4 regions of the Arthrobacter sp. CC3 genome follow, and region 3 is predicted to be linked to each of the others. Evidence: riboswitches for the same ligand, from Rfam matches in the RefSeq annotation. Region 3 holds a riboswitch; each other region holds the start of a gene.

Region 1 (4,205 bases), on a different contig from region 3:
CGGCAACCGGAGCAGCCTCGGGAGCAGCTTCCTGAACCTCGACGACAGGCTTGGGAGCCTCGACGACCGGAGCCGGGGAGGTGGAGACAGCCGGCTTCTCGAAGGAGATGGCAATACTGGAAGCGGCCGAGATGTTGGCCGGAGCAGAGGACTGCACTTCCAGGGTGGAAGCAGAGGTTGCTTCGCGCTGTACGTTGGTATCGGCAGCGTTCGCTGCGATACCGCTGGTCAGGACCAGGCCGGAAGCTGCAGCGATAACCGCAGCCTGGCGGCCCACGCCGCCGGCGTTGTCGCCGACAGCCTTGGCAATGACAGCAAGCGAGTTGGTTTTGGTAACCTCGGCGCGGTGCCGTGCGATCGCACGAGTAGTCATTATTTCTCTCTTTCGTTTTCCTCAGACTGCGTGGCAGGCCGCGGTTTGGACGCTCCGGCATCTTGGGGGTAAGCCGGAACGGCCCGAACAGGTTTATATAGCGAAGAACGCGCGCTTCAGCGACGGGAAACCCGTGATGGAGCGAAGCGCCGCGTGTTCTAGCGAAGCGTGTAGAACGCGGATGTGCCCGTGGCGGACACAGCGTGCAGGAGCGTGCCCTGCGACGGGTTCAGCGCGCTGATCATCATGCCGTTGCCGACGTAGATGCCAACGTGAGCTCCGCCGTTCTGCATGACCAAGTCGCCCGGCGCCGGGGTGGCGGTGGGCTTCATGGCGGTCCATGCGTTGGTGCGGGGGATGCTGATGCCGGCCTGGGCGTAGACCCACTGGGTGAAGCCTGAGCAGTCCCAGCCGCTGGGGGTGGTGCCGCCCCAGACGTAGGCGCTGCCAATGCCGGTGTACGCTATGGCGGCGAGGCCAGATGCTGCTGCAGAGGAGGCGGCGTCGGCAAGTTTGCCGGCCTTGGCCTCCCCGTCAGCTGCTGTGGGGTTCTCACTGGCGTCGGTACCGGTGGATTGTGCCCGGACGGTTTCAATCTTCGGCGCTGCCATCGTGGTGACGGACGGACGCTCGAAGGAAACAGTCGCTGTCGGTTCAGCGCTTACGGCCAGCTGGGCTGACTGAGAGCCGGACTCCGTCGAAGCGGAAACACCCAGGTTGGTATCGGCGGCATTTGCCGGCATGCCAACACTGAGGATCAGTCCGGACGCGGCTGCGATCACAGCCGCCTGGCGACCTACGGTCCCGGCGTTGGCAGTAACAGCCCTGGACACGGAGTTCAACGGGTTCGTACGAACCGTTTGCGCACGGTGGCGCGCAGAAGTGTTGCGTGTAGACACGAAGGTAGCCTCTCCCAATGCCTACGAGGTGAGCTGTCGGATTCGGATGGGAGTCACCCGGCCGCGCGGCTTCCTGGGAAGCTTTTGCGACTTAACCCCAAGGTCTTCTTGCGAAGACCAAAATTGGTTCCCCCGCCTCTGCCAGACGATGTCATGCGAACGGACCTTGAGCGGTGGCAGAGTTAGGCAATCCACTCAAGAGCGCCAACTTCGGAAAAGTTGGCGTGCTTTAAACGGTACAGGAATTCCGATCGCATGTCACATTCAGGTCACGGCATGTCACAGGAATGCGAGAGTAACCCATCGCTTGGTCAGAGCCAGCCGGTGGGGTCGACGACTTCGCCGTTGACCATCACTTCGAAATGGAGGTGGCAGCCGGTGGAGGCTCCGGTGGTCCCGGCGAGCGCCACGACGTCCCCGCGGCCCACCTTTTGCCCCACCTGGACACTGGAGGACGACAGGTGGTTGTAAGTGGTTTCGAGGCCGTTGCCGTGGTCGATCACCACGCGGTTTCCGCCGCCATAGGGGTGCCAGCCCGAAAAGGTTACTGTTCCGCTCGCAGCGGCGAGGACGCTGGTGCCGCACTGTGCCGCATAGTCCTGGCCCCGGTGGAACTCACCTGAGCCACCCGTGATCGGGCTAGTGCGGAAACCGAAGGGAGATACCGAAATCATTTGTTCCAGCGGAGCCCCCAAGCTGCCCGCGGAGGCCGCACGCGTGATCGTCCCTGCCGACTGTGCGCTCAGGAGCTGTTTCAGCTTGCCGTCGGGATCGCCCTTGGTGGCCACGTAGGTCCGATTGAAGTCGATCTTGGCACCTGCAGCAACGGACACTTCGGGCTGGGGCGCAACCGAAGCGGTGGCGGCAGCGTTCCCGGTGTCCGCAGTGGACATCATGGGCCCGGTCGACGGGACGGAGACGGTGAGCACCAGTCCGGCGGCGGCGAGGGCAATGCCGGCCTTCTGACCCACGCCGCTTGCCGAAGCGAACTCCGTCACCTGGCTGAACAGGCTGCGGCGTCGGCGCGCATCACGGTGTGCATCGCGCGGCCTGACCGTCATAACGGCTTCGGCCACGGGGTACTCCGAAGCGGGACCGGTCGCCCTGCGGCGGCCCCTGACGGTCTGCGTGGTCAAGAATTATCCTCTCTGGAGAGCCTGCGAAGTTAGCTGTCGGATTCGGGTCAGAGAGTGCAAAGACCCGGTCCGCCATTGCAAGGCATCCGGCACAGGTGTCCCTAGGGAATCCTTCGTCGGAGGTGACTTGCCGCTGACGGACTTCACCCCAAGGCCGTATTCAACGGCCGATTGTGGTTCCTCCGCCTCTGCCAGGAGATGGTTCTGACGCTGATCCGCTGGCAGAGCTCGGCTTCGGATCAGGTAACGCTTTTGTATCGGCGCTAGTGCTCAACTATAGGCGATTAATCAGCGCGGTAATAATTCCGTTATCTGGGTCTCAGTAAGTTGTAGGTGGTCCTACCACTACGCCGGTTAGCTGACCGTAACAAACACGTGGGCAGCAACCTCGGGCGGCAACTCCAGCGCGCCTTCGATCTCGGGCACACGCACGGAGATGTATTCGCCGACGCGCTCGAGGGCCAGGGACGCTCCGGGCCGGATTCCGCCTTCATCCAGCTGCACCAGCAACTCCGGCTCAACCTGGATGGGTTCGGCCAGCCTGCTCACGGTGATACGCGAGTCGGCCCCGTACGCGGTCATGGCCTCAAGGAGGTTGACCACACCGTCGGTGAAAGCGGGAGCCGGCTGACCGCCAAGCGCCGCCAGTCCCGGAATGGGATTGCCGTAGGGGGAAACGGTGGGGTGGTTGAGGAGTTCAAAGATGCGACGCTCCACCCGCTCGCTCATGACGTGTTCCCAACGGCAGGCTTCGTCATGGACATACGCCCAGTCCAGTCCGATCACATCGGCCAGGAGCCGTTCCGCGAGGCGGTGTTTGCGCATGACTTCGGTGGCGCGTTTCCGGCCGGTTTCAGTCAGCTCAAGGTGCCGGTCCCCCGAAACAACCACCAGCCCGTCACGCTCCATCCGCCCGATGGTCTGCGAAACGGTGGGTCCGGAGTGGCGCAGCCGTTCGGCAATCCGGGCGCGGAGAGCCACGATGTTCTCTTCCTCAAGCTCCAAGATTGTCCGAAGATACATCTCCGTGGTGTCGATTAGATCGGTCATCCAGCTCAGCTCCTCGAGCACAGTCCTTGCGTCAGTCCCACCGTACCGCGCAAAGGCTTCCACGTTGGCCTCGGCGGGGTGGACCTGCATCCACCAACCAGCCGCTGGGAAAAGCCCCACGGGATCAGCCAGGCCGGCTTCGCGGCCCACTGTACGACAGCATCCAGCTTAGCCTATTTTGAATTACTCCGGATAATCTTCAGCGTATCGCTCTGACCTGCCGCCGGGATGTCTCAGTGACTGGACTATGACGGATGCCGTTCCCTCCCCCGCAGGCACGTCAGGCAGAATATAGGGGATTCCCCTGCAGGAACCCGTGCACTGCCGGGCCCACGTCCACGCCGGAAACCACGTCCACGCCGATAAATTGGAGCCATTGTGAGCGACACCAGCATCACTATCCCCGCCAACCTCCTGCCCAAGGACGGACGGTTCGGCGCCGGGCCATCAAAGGTCCGCCCCGAACAGATCGAAGCACTGTCTGCCGCCTCTGCCACCCTCCTCGGCACGTCGCACCGCCAGGCCCCGGTGAAGAACCTGGTGGGATCTGTCCGCAGCGGCCTCAGCGAATTTTTCCGCGCCCCCGAAGGCTACGAAGTCATCCTCGGAGTGGGCGGCTCAACGGCGTTCTGGGACGTCGCGGCGTTCGGACTGGTGGACAGCAAGGCCCAGCACCTCTCGTTCGGCGAATTCGGCTCCAAGTTCGCCTCGGCTACGAATAAGGCTCCGTTCCTGGACGCCTCCTCC
Region 2 (4,205 bases), on a different contig from region 3:
CCTCCTCACGGTCGGCATCGCCGCCATCGTCCTGGCGGTCATCGGCGGCCTTATTTATCTGTCCCGCCGCCGGGAGCGGACAGGCGACAGCGGCGCCTGAACCAGAGCACCGGGCTTTCTGCGGCCGCAGGGCCCCGGGGATGAGCACACCTCCCGGGGCCCTGCGGACCGGTCGTTTAAGGCGGTCGGGACGTTAAGCGGCTGCTCCGGCGGGAAGTCTGCGGGACCTGAAGCGTCCGACGGTACCGGCCAGAACTGCTGCCGCCATCACCACAACGGCAGCAACGCCGGTGTAGAACAGTACTGAGGACATTTCCGGGGCCGGGGCCGAGGCGTCAGCAGCGGCCATGACGGTCAGCCAGTAGCCGATCGTGGCCGCCATCCAGGCCTCGCCGGCCGCGGCTGTCAGCCGTGGCCACCGCGTGAACCATGCAGGCCCGATCCCGTAAGACAAGGCAACACTGACCGCCACGACACCGGCGACAGCGATCAGCTGGATACCGAACAGGTATGGCCCTGCGACAAGCCCGACCGGGATACACAGCCCGCCAATGAGCACCAGTCGCCGGGCGCCCAAGGGCATGCCGGCCGTTTTGCCCTGGTCCCCGCCTGGCAGGGGCCCAGCGTTGGACGCCTGAGCTGGCGTGTTCGTATCCATGAAATTCCTTTGAAAAGTGGGACTGCCGGACGCAGGACTGCCGTGGTGCCTGAGTAAGGGGTGGCAGCTGTTTTACCTTCCCTGACGTTACAGCATCCGCTGGATCGAACATGCAACGATCCGACCGGCCGGGCGGGCAGGAGTGGGGGCTGCTCATCGACCGGGTGGCACACTGAAGGTCGGCGTTTCGCTGCCCCCAAGGCAACGAAACGCCAGCCTTCAGTTGGGTGTTAGGCCCCGGCCCGGACGAAAGTTACTGAGCCTTTGGAAGTCATCCAGGTCAGCGGGTGGACAGCCGTTTCGTTCTTGCCGTTCAAACCGGAGCTGAGGACCTGGCCGTCGCCGACATAGATGCCGACGTGTCCGGGCTGCATGACCATGTCACCGGGCTGCGGGTCACTCACGACGGTCCCGTAATTCATGAACTGCATGGGGCCGAGGTCTCCGACGGGGATCCCGGCAGCGTTAAGGGCGTTTTCCACCAGTCGTGTGCAGTCCTGGATCATGCCGATCTGGGCGTAGGCGGCGGAAACCATCGTCGCGTTGACTCCGCCTGCTGCCGGGGCGGCCACCGGCGCGGCCGCAGCGGGCGTGACGGTGATCTGAGCCTTGGCCGGCGCAGCAGCCTTCGCAACGGCGACGGGTTTGGGTGCTTCTACAACAGGGGCGGGCGTGGTCTCCACGGCAGGACGTTCGAAGGAAATCTGGACCGTGGCATCTGCGCTGAGCGGAGCCTGTACCTGGCTGGTGACCTCCAGGTACGAGGTCGGCTCCGCGTCGCGCTGGGCCGGGGCCTCAGCTGCCTGCGCAGCAACGCCGCTGGTCAGGACGAGTCCGGAAGCTGCGGCAATGACGGCCGCCTGTCGGCCCACACCGCCGGCGTTGTCAGCGACGGATTTGGACAGGACCGCAAGGGCGCTGGTCTGGACGGGAACCGCGCGGTGGCGGCCGTGAGTACGGCGAATGGACATGAAAGGGCCTCTCCCACTGCCTGCGAGGTTAGCTGTCGGATTCGGATGGGAGACACCCGGCCGCAGTTCCAGCGCAAGGCCGGAAGCGCGGCTTCACCCCAAGGCCTGCCCGAAGCAGGCCACTCTTGGGTTCCCCGTCTCTGCCGGACGAATTTTGCGAACGGATCCCGGGCAGCGGCAGAGCTAGGCAATCTGCTCAGGAGTGCCGCATTCGGAGAAACCGGCACGCGTTCGACCGTACTCGAAAACCCGGCACTTTGTCACATTTGCATAACGGGACGGAAGCATGTGTTCCCTAAAGCAGGACAGGGAGGATGGAGGTGTTTCATCGGTGCTGGCTCGGATTCGCATGCTCGGCCGTGCCGAGGAACACCCTCAGCCCTCGTCAGCGGCGCGCTGGAAGAAACCTAATAAGAGGCCAGACCCTTCCGTGCGGGCACTGGTGATGGGGCGACTTGGGGCCCCTTCACTGTGAGGCAGCAGAGAAAGAGCAGGGCCACCCATCTCCGGGCGGCGAAAGCGGCAGTGCTGCGGTAGAGGCGGGGGATGAAGGTCGCCATGGTGGGCGACGGGGTCAATGACTCCCCGGCGCTGGCCAGAGCAGAGGTCGGCATCGCGATCGGCGCCGGGACCGACGGGCCATGGAATCAGCCGGAGTGGTCCTGGCGGGAAATGATCCTCGGGCGGTGCTGTCCATGGTGGACCTGTCGCGGGCCAGCTACCGGAAGATGTGGCAGAACCTCATCTGGGCCACCGGCTACAACGTCCTGTCCGTGCCCCTGGCCGCCGGGGTGCTCGCCTTCGCAGGCGTCGTGCTCTCCCGCGCCGCCGGCGCGGTCCTGATGTCTGTCTCCACCATCGTGGTCGCGCTCAATGCGCAGCTGCTGCGACGGGTGAAACTGAACCCATCCGAGGTTCGTTGACCCAAGAGGCGCTACCGGCCAGGGGAGCACCGCATCGCCCCGTGGCCGGTAGCCTAGAAGCGACACCAGAGCCGCATCGAAAGGAGGAACGTCATGACCGCAACAGCTCACCGCCAGGCGCCGGGGTTCCTTCGCCGTGCGGGTCTGGTCGCCGCGGTGCTGGCCATCATCGCTGGAATCTTCGGCATGCACGTCCTCACCGGCACCCACGCCATGCACTCCCCGGCCTCAGCCACGCCAGCCGCCGACGCGCACACCACGGAAGCATCCCCTGACCACACCGGACACCCGGCGGAATCCGGCACGGTCCCTGACCATGCCTCTGCAGGGCAGAACATGGCCGGGGTCGCCGTTGAGCAGTGTTCAGAGTCGGGTGACTGCACCAGCATGCAGGCCATGACGACTGCCTGCACTCCCTCGGCGAAAACCGCGTCCATGGCCGCGCCGCCGCCAGGCACCAACGTGCTGGGCAACAGCAACAACACCGCAGCAGGTGCCGTCACCGGCCAGTGGTCCTATCTTCCCGGCAGCCCTTCGCCTTGTGAGCTGTCCATCAGCAGGACGTAAAAGAGGCCCCGCGCCGCCACCCTCCCGGCGCATGCCCCCTTTACCCTGACAGTCCCAAGCGGACCGTCGGGTGCATCACTGATGCACGTATTCCTCAGGCGCCCTTGCGCGCCAGCTGATGTATGAAGGACCTGATCTCATGACTAAGAAGTTTCTGACCCTTTCCGTCACCGGCATCGCCGCGGCCATCGCCTTGGCCGGCTGCGCCTCCGGATCCGGAGCCGGACCCTCCGGCACCTCCACGCCCGGCATGGACCACGGCAGCTCCAGCGCGACAGCCAGCAGCATCCCCGGCAGCGCAACGGCAGCCGCCGCGGACCACAACACCGCGGACGTCACGTTCGCGCAGACGATGATCCCGCACCACACCCAGGCCGTGGAAATGAGCGACACGATGCTCAAGAAGAAAGACATCCCGGCGTCCGTCACCGCGCTGGCCACCAAGATCAAGGCAGCCCAAGGCCCCGAAATCGAGACAATGACCGGCTGGCTCAAGAGCTGGAACGAGACCGCCACGATGCCCTCCAGCCACAGCATGACCGGCATGATGAGCGACGCGGACATGCAGAAGCTCGACGCCGCCCAGGGTAGCGATGCGGCCCGGCTCTTCCTGAAGCAGATGACCGCCCACCATGAAGGTGCGATCATGATGGCCAAGACCGAAAACACGGCCGGCAAGAACGCCGACGCGGTCCAGCTCAGCAAGGACATTGTCGCCGCGCAGGAAGCAGAAATCCAGGAAATGCAAAAGCTGCTGGCCACCCTGTAACCATCACCTTCGGGTGCCGGCCCGCCGCCCACGTGCGGCAAGGCCGGTGCCCGGCCCTGCACTCTCCCTTTTCGTCCCCCAACACTCGGAGTTTTCATGCCTATCTCATCCAAAACCATGTCACGGTCCTCAGCCGTGCTGGCCGGAGCCGCCGCGCTCGTCCTGGCCCTTGCCGCCTGCACGCCCTCCACTGGGCAGGCAGCCGGCGCATCATCAACCGGGCAGGCCGGCAGCGGCCTTCCCAGCAGCCACGTCCATGGGCTGACCGTCAGCGGTGACACCAGCCAGGTCCTGCTGGCCACGCACGACGGATTGTT
Region 3 (4,205 bases):
TGATGCTCCCGGGGTTCGACGGCGTCGAGCTGCTCACCAGGATCCGCGCCTTCGCGCCGGAGGTGCCTGCGCTCTTCCTGACGGCGAAGGATGCCGTCCAGGACCGCATCCTCGGCCTGGCCGCCGGCGGCGACGATTACGTCACCAAGCCCTTCAGTATGGAAGAGGTGCTCCTCCGCCTGCACCGGCTGGTCCAGCGCTCCGGGGTGGCCGCCATGGACACCGCCGAACTGGTGGTGGGCGACCTCGTCCTCAACATCGACACTCGTGAAGTGACCCGCGCCGGCGAGGAACTGCAGCTGACGGCCACGCAGTTTGAACTCCTCCGTTACCTCATGGAAAACCCCAAGCGCGTGGTCAGCAAGGCCCAGATCCTGGACCGTGTGTGGGACTACGACTTCGGCGGCCAGGCCAATATCGTGGAGCTCTACATTTCCTACCTGCGCAAGAAGGTGGATGCCACGCACCCGCCCATGATCCACACCGTCCGCGGCGCAGGCTACGTCATCAAACCGGCGGATTGAGGTGCCCACGCTTTCCGGCGAGATCCGCAAGGACCGCCGCCGCTGGCTCGATCCGTCCACGTGGCACCTCCGCACCCGGCTGGTGCTGGTGGCCATGGCGTTGCTGGTGGCCATCTGCGGCGCCATTGGCCTGTTCAGCTACGCGTCCATGGATTCCTTCCTGACCAAGCAGCTCGACGATCGCTTAAGCCAGGCCTCAAGGCTCTCCAACGAAGCGGGCAGGCCACGGCTCGGCAACCCGGCCGGCAGGCCCGACCCGCTGGAGGGCAAGGGCCAAGGAATCGGAACCCTCATTGCCCGGATCGACAACGGAAATGTCAGCACCGCCGGGTTCCTGGCCAACGACGCCACGACCGCATCGCTCTCGGCCGAGGACGACCAGGTCCTGTTGGCCCTCCGGCACGACGCAAGCCCGGTTGACCGGACACTGTCCACCGGCTCCTACCGCCTGGTTGCCGTGGAAGCGCAGTACGGGGACGTGATTGTCACCGGGCTCCCCCTCGATGAAAAGCAAAACACGCTCAACTCTCTGGTGTGGACCATGGTGATCGTGTCGATGGGAGGGCTGGTCCTGATCGGCCTGGCCGGAACGGTCCTCATCCGCCGCACCATGAAACCGCTCGAGCAGCTGTCTGAGGTGGCCACGCAGGTTTCGAACATGCCGCTCGACGCCGGCGAAGTGGCACTGGCGGTCCGGGTACCGCCGTCGAACGCGCACCCCGGAACTGAAGTGGGCAGCGTTGGCCACGCCCTCAACCTCATGCTGGACAACGTGTCCAAGGCACTCGAGGCCCGGCAGCAGAGTGAGACGAAGGTGCGCCAGTTCGTGGCGGACGCTTCGCACGAGCTACGCACGCCGCTCACTGCCATCCGCGGCTACACAGAACTGATGCGGATGACCGAGGACTTCACGCCTGACGGCAAGAAATCGCTCGCCAGGGTACAGAGCCAGTCGGAACGGATGACCACCCTGGTGGAGGATCTCCTGCTGCTGGCACGGTTGGACGAAGGCCAGCCGCTCAAGATCAGCGACGTGGACCTGACGCAACTGGTGGTGGAAACCGTCAGCGACGAGAAGGTCATGGCGCCGGACCGCGTCTGGCAGCTTGAACTGCCGGACGAGCCCGTTGTGGTCCGCGGCGACGCCAAGCAGCTGCACCAGGTGCTGGCCAATCTCCTCTCCAATGCCCGCAAGCACACGGACCCCGGAACCACCGTGGTCACCGGCGTGATGCGGTCCGCCGACGGCAGTGCCGTGGTGACCGTGACGGACAACGGTGCGGGGATACCGCCGGAGTTCGTCGACCGGGTCTTTGCCCGCTTTGCCAGGGCGGACGCCGCCCGCACCAGTCCGGCCCGCTCCGCTTCAGGTGCGGGCGCCGGCGGCGCAGCCGCGTCCGAAGGAACCAGCGGACTGGGCCTGTCGATCGTGCAGTCCATCGTGGAAGCGCACGGCGGAACCGTCGAGGTAAATTCCCGCCCGGGCCGCACCGAGTTCGCCCTCCGCCTGCCCTGCGAGCCGCCGGCAGCCTAACTCCGGTTCCAGAGCGGCGAGCCAGCCGTTCCGGCGCAAGTCAACGCGCCGCCGTCGTGATCCTCGTTACCGAAATGTGACTTAAGCGCGATACTCCTGTACCGTTTTTAGAGTGCGGCCACCGTTCTAGCCGCATATCCGGATGGACGCCAAACTCTGCCGCTACCCGGATTTCCTCATGATTAGGCAGAGGCGGGGGACCCAGGTCTCCGGGCATCTTGCACAGCCGCCCTCGGGGTGAAGCCGACACGTGAAGTTCCGTGCGGCCGGATGACCTCATCCGAACCCGACAGCTAACTCCGCCGGCATCGAGAGGCAACCATGACTAAATCCACGCTAGAAGTACGTCCGGAGCGCGCTTCCGACGAGTCCAAGACGCCTGCGGAACGTTCGCGCCACCGCGCCGAGCCAGCCACCACCGCATCCCCATTGGCCCGGCTTGCTGCCGGACTGCAGGGTTCCGGCCGCCGCGCCGCTGTAGTAGCCACGGCCTGCGCCGTCCTGATCGGAGTCGGCGCCGCCGGCCAGGCTTCAGAACCTGCAGCCCCGGCTACGTCTGCAACCGGCGAAGCCAGCGCCGCAACCGCAAACGCCGAGTCGAAGCTCGCGTTCGAAAAGATCCTGGTATCGGCCATGCCCGCCCCGGCGTCCGTCAGCCTGGCAGCTCAGTCGTCCGACGTGCAGCCGGCACCGGAGGAGAAGTCCGCACCGGAAGCACCGGCACCCGCGCCTGCACCCGCACCTGCTGCGGCCCCGGCACCGGCTCCTGCCCCGGCACCGCCAGTAGCCGTGGACGACCCCGCAGCTGCCCAGGCGTACGCCGCCTCGCAGCTCGGTACCTACGGCTGGGCGGCCGACCAGATGCAGTGCCTGACCACCCTGTGGACCAAGGAATCCGACTGGAAGACCACAGCCACGAACGCCAGCAGTGGCGCGTACGGCATTGTCCAGTCCCTGCCGGCCGAAAAGATGGCCAGCGCCGGATCCGACTACCTGACCAACTTCCGTACCCAGATCAATTGGGGCTTGAACTACGTGAAGGAACGGTACGGTTCCCCCTGTGGCGCCCTGAACTTCCACTACGCCAACAACTGGTACTAAGCCGGCGCACCCTCGCCGGACTTGGTCCGCATGAGCCGAAGGCCCCGAATCCACGCGATTCGGGGCCTTCGGCTGTTTTGCGGGATTTGGCTCCCCCCGTTCCCGGGGCCACAAGGTTTTCACAAGGTTGTGGAGTGACTCTGGGTCGCCGCCGCTTTCCATCGTCTTCCAAGCGGCGGCCGGCCCCCGGGCCGTCGTCAAGATGCAGGGAGCACAACAATGAAAAAATGGTTAGTTCCGACGGCCGTCCTGGCCTCAATCTTCGCGGCTGCCGCGCCGGCCGTTGCTGCCCCTTCCGGCCCGCCGATCACTGTGGACGGACCCGCTTCATTCATGAACTGTGGTTTTCTCGTCACCGGTGAAGTCACCGGTAAGGCCAAAAACATCACGACTCCCTCAGGGGACATCATCAGCACTTCTCCCGGGCTGAAGATCACCCTGACGGGGCCAAACGGAAAGCCCCTGAAATTGGTCATCACCGGAGTCCTCTTCTTTTCGTTCCCCAGCGAGAATGTGGTCGAAGTGAGAGCGACCGGCAATAACCTCCTCCAACTCCCCTCCCCTGACGGGCTCGTCCTCACGCGGGGGAATGTCAACTTCTCCGTGGACTCCGACGGCAACGAATTGCGGAGATTCTCCGGGGCCGGCACGGCAACGAACATCTGCTCGCTGTTGGGGCCCTGACGCACCATCCGCGGCGGCGGTGCGTCCACCAATGACGGTGGGCGCACCGCCGCCGTCTCCTTGCCCGTTTCCAGACAACGGCAAAATCCCACAGGAGCTGCACAGCTTTGGCCTAAATCCTTCATATCCGCCGGTCGCATAGTGGAACCATGACGCTCACTGACCAGGCCGCGGGATCCATACTCCAACCGCAATCGCAGCCGCGGGCCGTCGTCGATCTTCCGTCCGGCAGCGTTTCGCCGCCCGCAACGGGGCAGACCCGCCGCGCACCCATCGACGCCAGAACCCCGGGGGATGCAGGAACTGCCCTCCCCGTTCTTGATGTGGTCATCCCTGTCTACAACGAGGAGCGGGACCTGGAG
Region 4 (4,205 bases), on a different contig from region 3:
TGCCGGTCCGGGCTTTGCCGAAGGGCCCGGCGGCGAGGAGCCCGGCGGCGCGGGTGAGGTTGTATGCCATGACCGCGGCGACCAGCCATGCCGAGTTCGCGGCGAAAGCACCGAGGGCATATGGGCCAGGGCGCTGTCCTTCAGGTCGGCATTGACCTGCTCGATGATGGCGTGTTTCCGGTGGGTTTTGTCGGCCCTGACGGCGTCCAGGAGTTCGGCGTCCACGGTGGTGAAGAATGCGTGGTGCCGGTGGGTTTCAAACAGGGTGGGTTGTCCGTCGCTGGCTTTCGGGTTCAGTTCCGGGATGCGGCGCACCACCAGCCGGCCGGTGATCTGCTCGGCCTTTTTGCGGGAGCTGAACGCGGTGAACACGGTCTCGGCGACCTCAGCCTTCGAGACCCAGGTGTTGGTGGTCTCGTCGAAGACCGCGTCGGTGTATTCGATGGTTTCCCACGCCGTTTCAGGGATCCCGGCGATGGCGCGTTTGACGGCCGGGTCCATGCGCACGGTCACCGACACGTCCGCCCCGCCGGCCAGGGCGGCGGCCACCGCGGCATGGCCGTAGAAGGCCGAATCGAAACGGCACAGCACCTGCCCGTCGGTCTGCGGACGCTTGAGCGTGGACAGGGCATCAATAATCAGACGCTTGGCTCCCCGGGCCGAGTTCGCCGCGCCCTTGCGCAGCCGTTGGGCGGCGATGACCGGGGCGGTGTCCTTGGTGGAGACCGCGGCCAGCAGGGCGTTCAGCCCGCGGACCCCGGAGTATCCGTAGCCGGAGCCCTGCTTGGCGTAGCCGTGGACCTCGATGATCGTGTCGTCCACGTCCACGAACACAAAGTCACCGGCCGCGGGTGATCCCAGCAAACGTGCCCGACAGGCGAGGTTTCCCAGGAAGCGGGCCGCGACTGCATCGAGCTGGCGCACGTGACCGAACGTGAAGGCCCGCAGGAACGAGCCCAGTGTTGAGGGCGCGTAGCAGGTGGTGAAGAGTCGCTTCATTCCGCCGTGGCGCAGCAGGGCCATGTCATCGATGCTGTCCGCGCCGGCGACCATCCCCGCGACCAGGGAAGCGACCTTCAGTCCGGCGTTCGCGCCCTTGTCCGTGGGCACCGTCAGCCGTTCATGGGCCAGTTCCTGCAGTCCGGCGTCCCGCGCCAATGTCATCACCGGGAGCAGCCCGGCCGAGGACACGAGATTCGCCTCGTCGAAGGAAGCTGACACCGCGGCCGGCTTATAGAAAACTTGCATCTGCGAGATGCTCCTCTTCTTCAGCAAAATTGTTCTGTCGCAAGTCCAATTTTCCCTGAAAAGGCGAGCATCTCGTTCTTAAAACGCCGAAGACGACCCAAACCTCATCGGTGGATCAAGGCTAAGCGGCCGGGGGCCGGGCGTCAGATGAAGGCAGCCGGGTCGACGGTCTGGCCGTTGACCATGACCTCGAAGTGAAGGTGGCAGCCGGTGGAGGCACCGGTTGTGCCTACCCCTGCAATCTGCTGGCCCTGAGCCACGGACTGTCCGGCGGAGACACCGATGCTGGCCAGGTGGTTGTAGGTGGTCTTCAGGCCGTTGCCGTGATCGACGACGATCCGGTTGCCGCTGCCGTACGGGCTCCAGCCGGCCTCGGTGACGGTGCCGGAACCGGCGGCGAAGACCGCCGTCGAGCACGCCCCCGTCAGATCAACCCCGGTGTGCATTTCAGCTGCCGCCCCGGTGATCGGGCTGACCCTGAAACCGAACGGGGAACTGACGCTCATCGACGCGAGCGGGGCACGCAACCCCGTGGATGCCGCCTCAGGCGCGGGGCCAGCCTCAAGCGCCTTGACCGCCCCTGCAGGCTGTACCGGCGCGGGCGCAGGCTGGGAGGTCACCTCCGGGCGGTCAAAGGTGAGAACAGTGTCAGCTGCGGCCGTGACCGCCGCTTCCGGAGCCGGGGCTGCCACGGCCGCTGGCCGGTCCTGGGCCGCAACGCGGCTGCCGGAGTCAGCCTGCGCCGCGGACAGAGCTGTGAGGGCGATCATTCCCGTTACGGCGGCCGTCACCCCGAACTGCTGGCCGCGTAGCCGGAACGTTGGTTCCTGGAAAAACGGACGGCGGCGTGGTGAGGCAGCGGCCGGAAGGGCACGGCGACGGCCGTGTTGTGGCTGGGCAGGCAAGATAGTGGTCCTCTCGGCGCCGGCGAAGTTAGCTGTCGGATTCGGACGAGTGGACTGTCCGGCTGCCCTGCAGGACGCGATCAGGACGCGCAGTCACAGGGTCGGCTTCACCCCAAGGTGCATCATTACGCACCAAAAGTGGGTCCTCCGCCCCCGCCTGAGAAGATCAGGTTCACGGACCGCCGGCGGGGTTTGGCGAAGCGGTCACATCCATACCCGTTGGGGGGGTATGTGTTTATCTAACTTTAGCGAAGCCTCGGCTTAAGTTACAAATCCGTTATCAAAAGCGCTTAAGAGGACAGGGATGGTGACTGGCGGGGCACCGGAAGGTTACGCTGGGCGGGACTTGCCCTCAGGAGAAGACGAGATGGCCCTTAAACGTTCGACGCTTCCACTGCTGGTCCGCAGGCTTGCGGCGCTGCGGGCTGTCCTTTCCTGCGTCGTGATCGTCCTCCTGGCGGCCGGGCCAGTTGCCTTCTGTAATGGACAGGTCCACGTGGTGGGGGTGTCCGACCCTTACGCCGCGGCACAGCGCCAGACTGCGATCCCCGGGGGACAGGAGAACCCTCGGGGACATTCGAACAGAGTGACGCCGGTCGGAGCCCAATCCGCCGCCGACGTGCTCCACGGGGTCCCGCGCAACGGGTGCCACGAGATCGGAGACACCCGTGCACTCAGTCCACGGTCGTGGCCCGTTGCTGTGACCGACGCGGCGCAGCCAAGGCCCGGAACGCTCATCCCTGATTCCGCGGATCCGCGCGCCCTGCCCCCGGCGTCCCACATCGCCAACAGGCCCCAAGCACCGCTGAGCCGGCAGGCGCTAACCCTAACTCAGCTGTCTGTCAGTCGGACGTAGAAGGGCACGTTCTCCCCGTCCGGCCGCGCGAACGCCAGGCCATAGGCCTGCAAGTGGCACCGTTCGACCAGGCGGGCGTAAACACCGCGTGCGGGCCGCCCTTTGGGTCCTGCCTTCAGCGATCAGAAGGAGGCCCGAGAAAGAACATCAGCCAAACAGCCGGCGCATCAGAAAACATCAGCCGGTCTCCGCACCAGGTTCCTCCCATTCAGTATTGGAAAGAGAGACAGAAATGACACACGGAAGCACCCACAAGATGCTCGATGCGTACCCGAAGGATCTGGGCGGCATCGATCAGCACAAGCTCGCCGAATGCATCGCAGCGTGCTTTGACTGCTCACAGGCCTGTACCGCCTGCGCTGATGCCTGCCTCGGCGAAGACATGGTCGCCGAGTTGACCAAATGCATCCGCACCGATCTTGACTGTGCGGACGTCTGCGCGGCCACGGCAAACGTACTCTCCCGCCACACCGGCTATGACGCCAACGTCACCCGCGCGGTGCTGCAGGCCTGCGCCGCCATCTGCAAGGCCTGCGCCGAGGAATGCGAACAACACGCAGGCATGCATGAACACTGCCGGCTCTGTGCCGAGGCCTGCCGCCGTTGCGAAAAGGCATGCAACGAGCTTCTCAGCTCGCTCGGCTGACCCTGCCCCAAGGCCCTGCCCAACGGTGACCGGAGATCCAACGCCTTCCGGCACCCGCGGGAAGGCCTGCCCTGCGGCATCCCGGCCTTAACGATGTCCACACGGACCAGGACGCTGAGCTTGTCTGTCACGGTGCTCCTGCCCCTATGGGGGACGGCCGCGACGCTGCGACCGCCCACGCAAGCCTAGGCATGAACTGTGACGCACGCAACACCCCCCGCACTCATTCAACACATCCCCGGGGTCCGGGACACTGCCGCACGGCCGGAAAATGAACAGGCCCGCACTCCGGGCGGATCGGCGCATCCCAACTGCCCGCTGAGCGGCTCCCGTCCGGGTGTCCGCCGGCATTCCTTGGGAAGGGAGCGTAGCGCCTCATGTCGCTCAGCTTGAAAAATTCCGTGGCGGTACGTCCCTCATTCCCACCGTGATTGCCCAGCACGACAACCTGCCTGTGGTCGCCGCCGGGCATGGTGACGGTATCATTGGTAGTGCCCGAACCGGCGGTGATCGGAACCGAGGAATTAGCCCTGGCTTCGAGACCCGCTGT

Evidence for each region. Region 3 has a riboswitch for cyclic di-AMP ahead of PV761_RS23295 (hypothetical protein). Riboswitches for the same ligand answer to the same signal wherever they lie in the genome.
Region 1: linked by a shared signal. The riboswitch ahead of PV761_RS18430 (M23 family metallopeptidase) and the one ahead of PV761_RS23295 (hypothetical protein) in region 3 are both predicted to bind cyclic di-AMP.
Region 2: linked by a shared signal. The riboswitch ahead of PV761_RS09825 (NlpC/P60 family protein) and the one ahead of PV761_RS23295 (hypothetical protein) in region 3 are both predicted to bind cyclic di-AMP.
Region 4: linked by a shared signal. The riboswitch ahead of PV761_RS04130 (M23 family metallopeptidase) and the one ahead of PV761_RS23295 (hypothetical protein) in region 3 are both predicted to bind cyclic di-AMP.

The regions. Positions count from the first base shown of each region.
Region 1 covers NZ_JARCCY010000036.1:24,210-28,414, reverse strand. Annotated here, with positions in the region: gene PV761_RS18440 (NlpC/P60 family protein) at 1-373, opposite strand, end outside; gene PV761_RS18435 (NlpC/P60 family protein) at 532-1,206, opposite strand; cyclic di-AMP (ydaO/yuaA leader) riboswitch at 1,277-1,471, opposite strand; gene PV761_RS18430 (M23 family metallopeptidase) at 1,584-2,408, opposite strand; cyclic di-AMP (ydaO/yuaA leader) riboswitch at 2,412-2,622, opposite strand; gene PV761_RS18425 (metal-dependent transcriptional regulator) at 2,763-3,458, opposite strand; gene serC (phosphoserine transaminase) at 3,837-4,205, shown strand, end outside.
Region 2 covers NZ_JARCCY010000013.1:11,063-15,267, forward strand. Annotated here, with positions in the region: gene PV761_RS09815 (copper resistance CopC family protein) at 1-100, shown strand, start outside; gene PV761_RS09820 (hypothetical protein) at 194-658, opposite strand; gene PV761_RS09825 (NlpC/P60 family protein) at 889-1,629, opposite strand; cyclic di-AMP (ydaO/yuaA leader) riboswitch at 1,633-1,798, opposite strand; partial or broken gene PV761_RS09830 (HAD-IC family P-type ATPase) at 2,170-2,552, shown strand; gene PV761_RS09835 (hypothetical protein) at 2,646-3,119, shown strand; gene PV761_RS09840 (DUF305 domain-containing protein) at 3,259-3,888, shown strand; gene PV761_RS09845 (F510_1955 family glycosylhydrolase) at 3,985-4,205, shown strand, end outside.
Region 3 covers NZ_JARCCY010000071.1:10,022-14,226, reverse strand. Annotated here, with positions in the region: gene PV761_RS23305 (response regulator transcription factor) at 1-524, shown strand, start outside; gene PV761_RS23300 (HAMP domain-containing sensor histidine kinase) at 526-2,058, shown strand; cyclic di-AMP (ydaO/yuaA leader) riboswitch at 2,196-2,380, shown strand; gene PV761_RS23295 (hypothetical protein) at 2,380-3,159, shown strand; gene PV761_RS23290 (hypothetical protein) at 3,379-3,843, shown strand; gene PV761_RS23285 (dolichyl-phosphate beta-glucosyltransferase) at 3,993-4,205, shown strand, end outside.
Region 4 covers NZ_JARCCY010000004.1:199,829-204,033, forward strand. Annotated here, with positions in the region: partial or broken gene PV761_RS04125 (IS1380 family transposase) at 1-1,248, opposite strand, end outside; gene PV761_RS04130 (M23 family metallopeptidase) at 1,392-2,153, opposite strand; cyclic di-AMP (ydaO/yuaA leader) riboswitch at 2,159-2,361, opposite strand; gene PV761_RS04135 (hypothetical protein) at 2,506-2,649, opposite strand; gene PV761_RS04140 (four-helix bundle copper-binding protein) at 3,242-3,655, shown strand; gene PV761_RS04145 (hypothetical protein) at 4,180-4,205, opposite strand, start outside.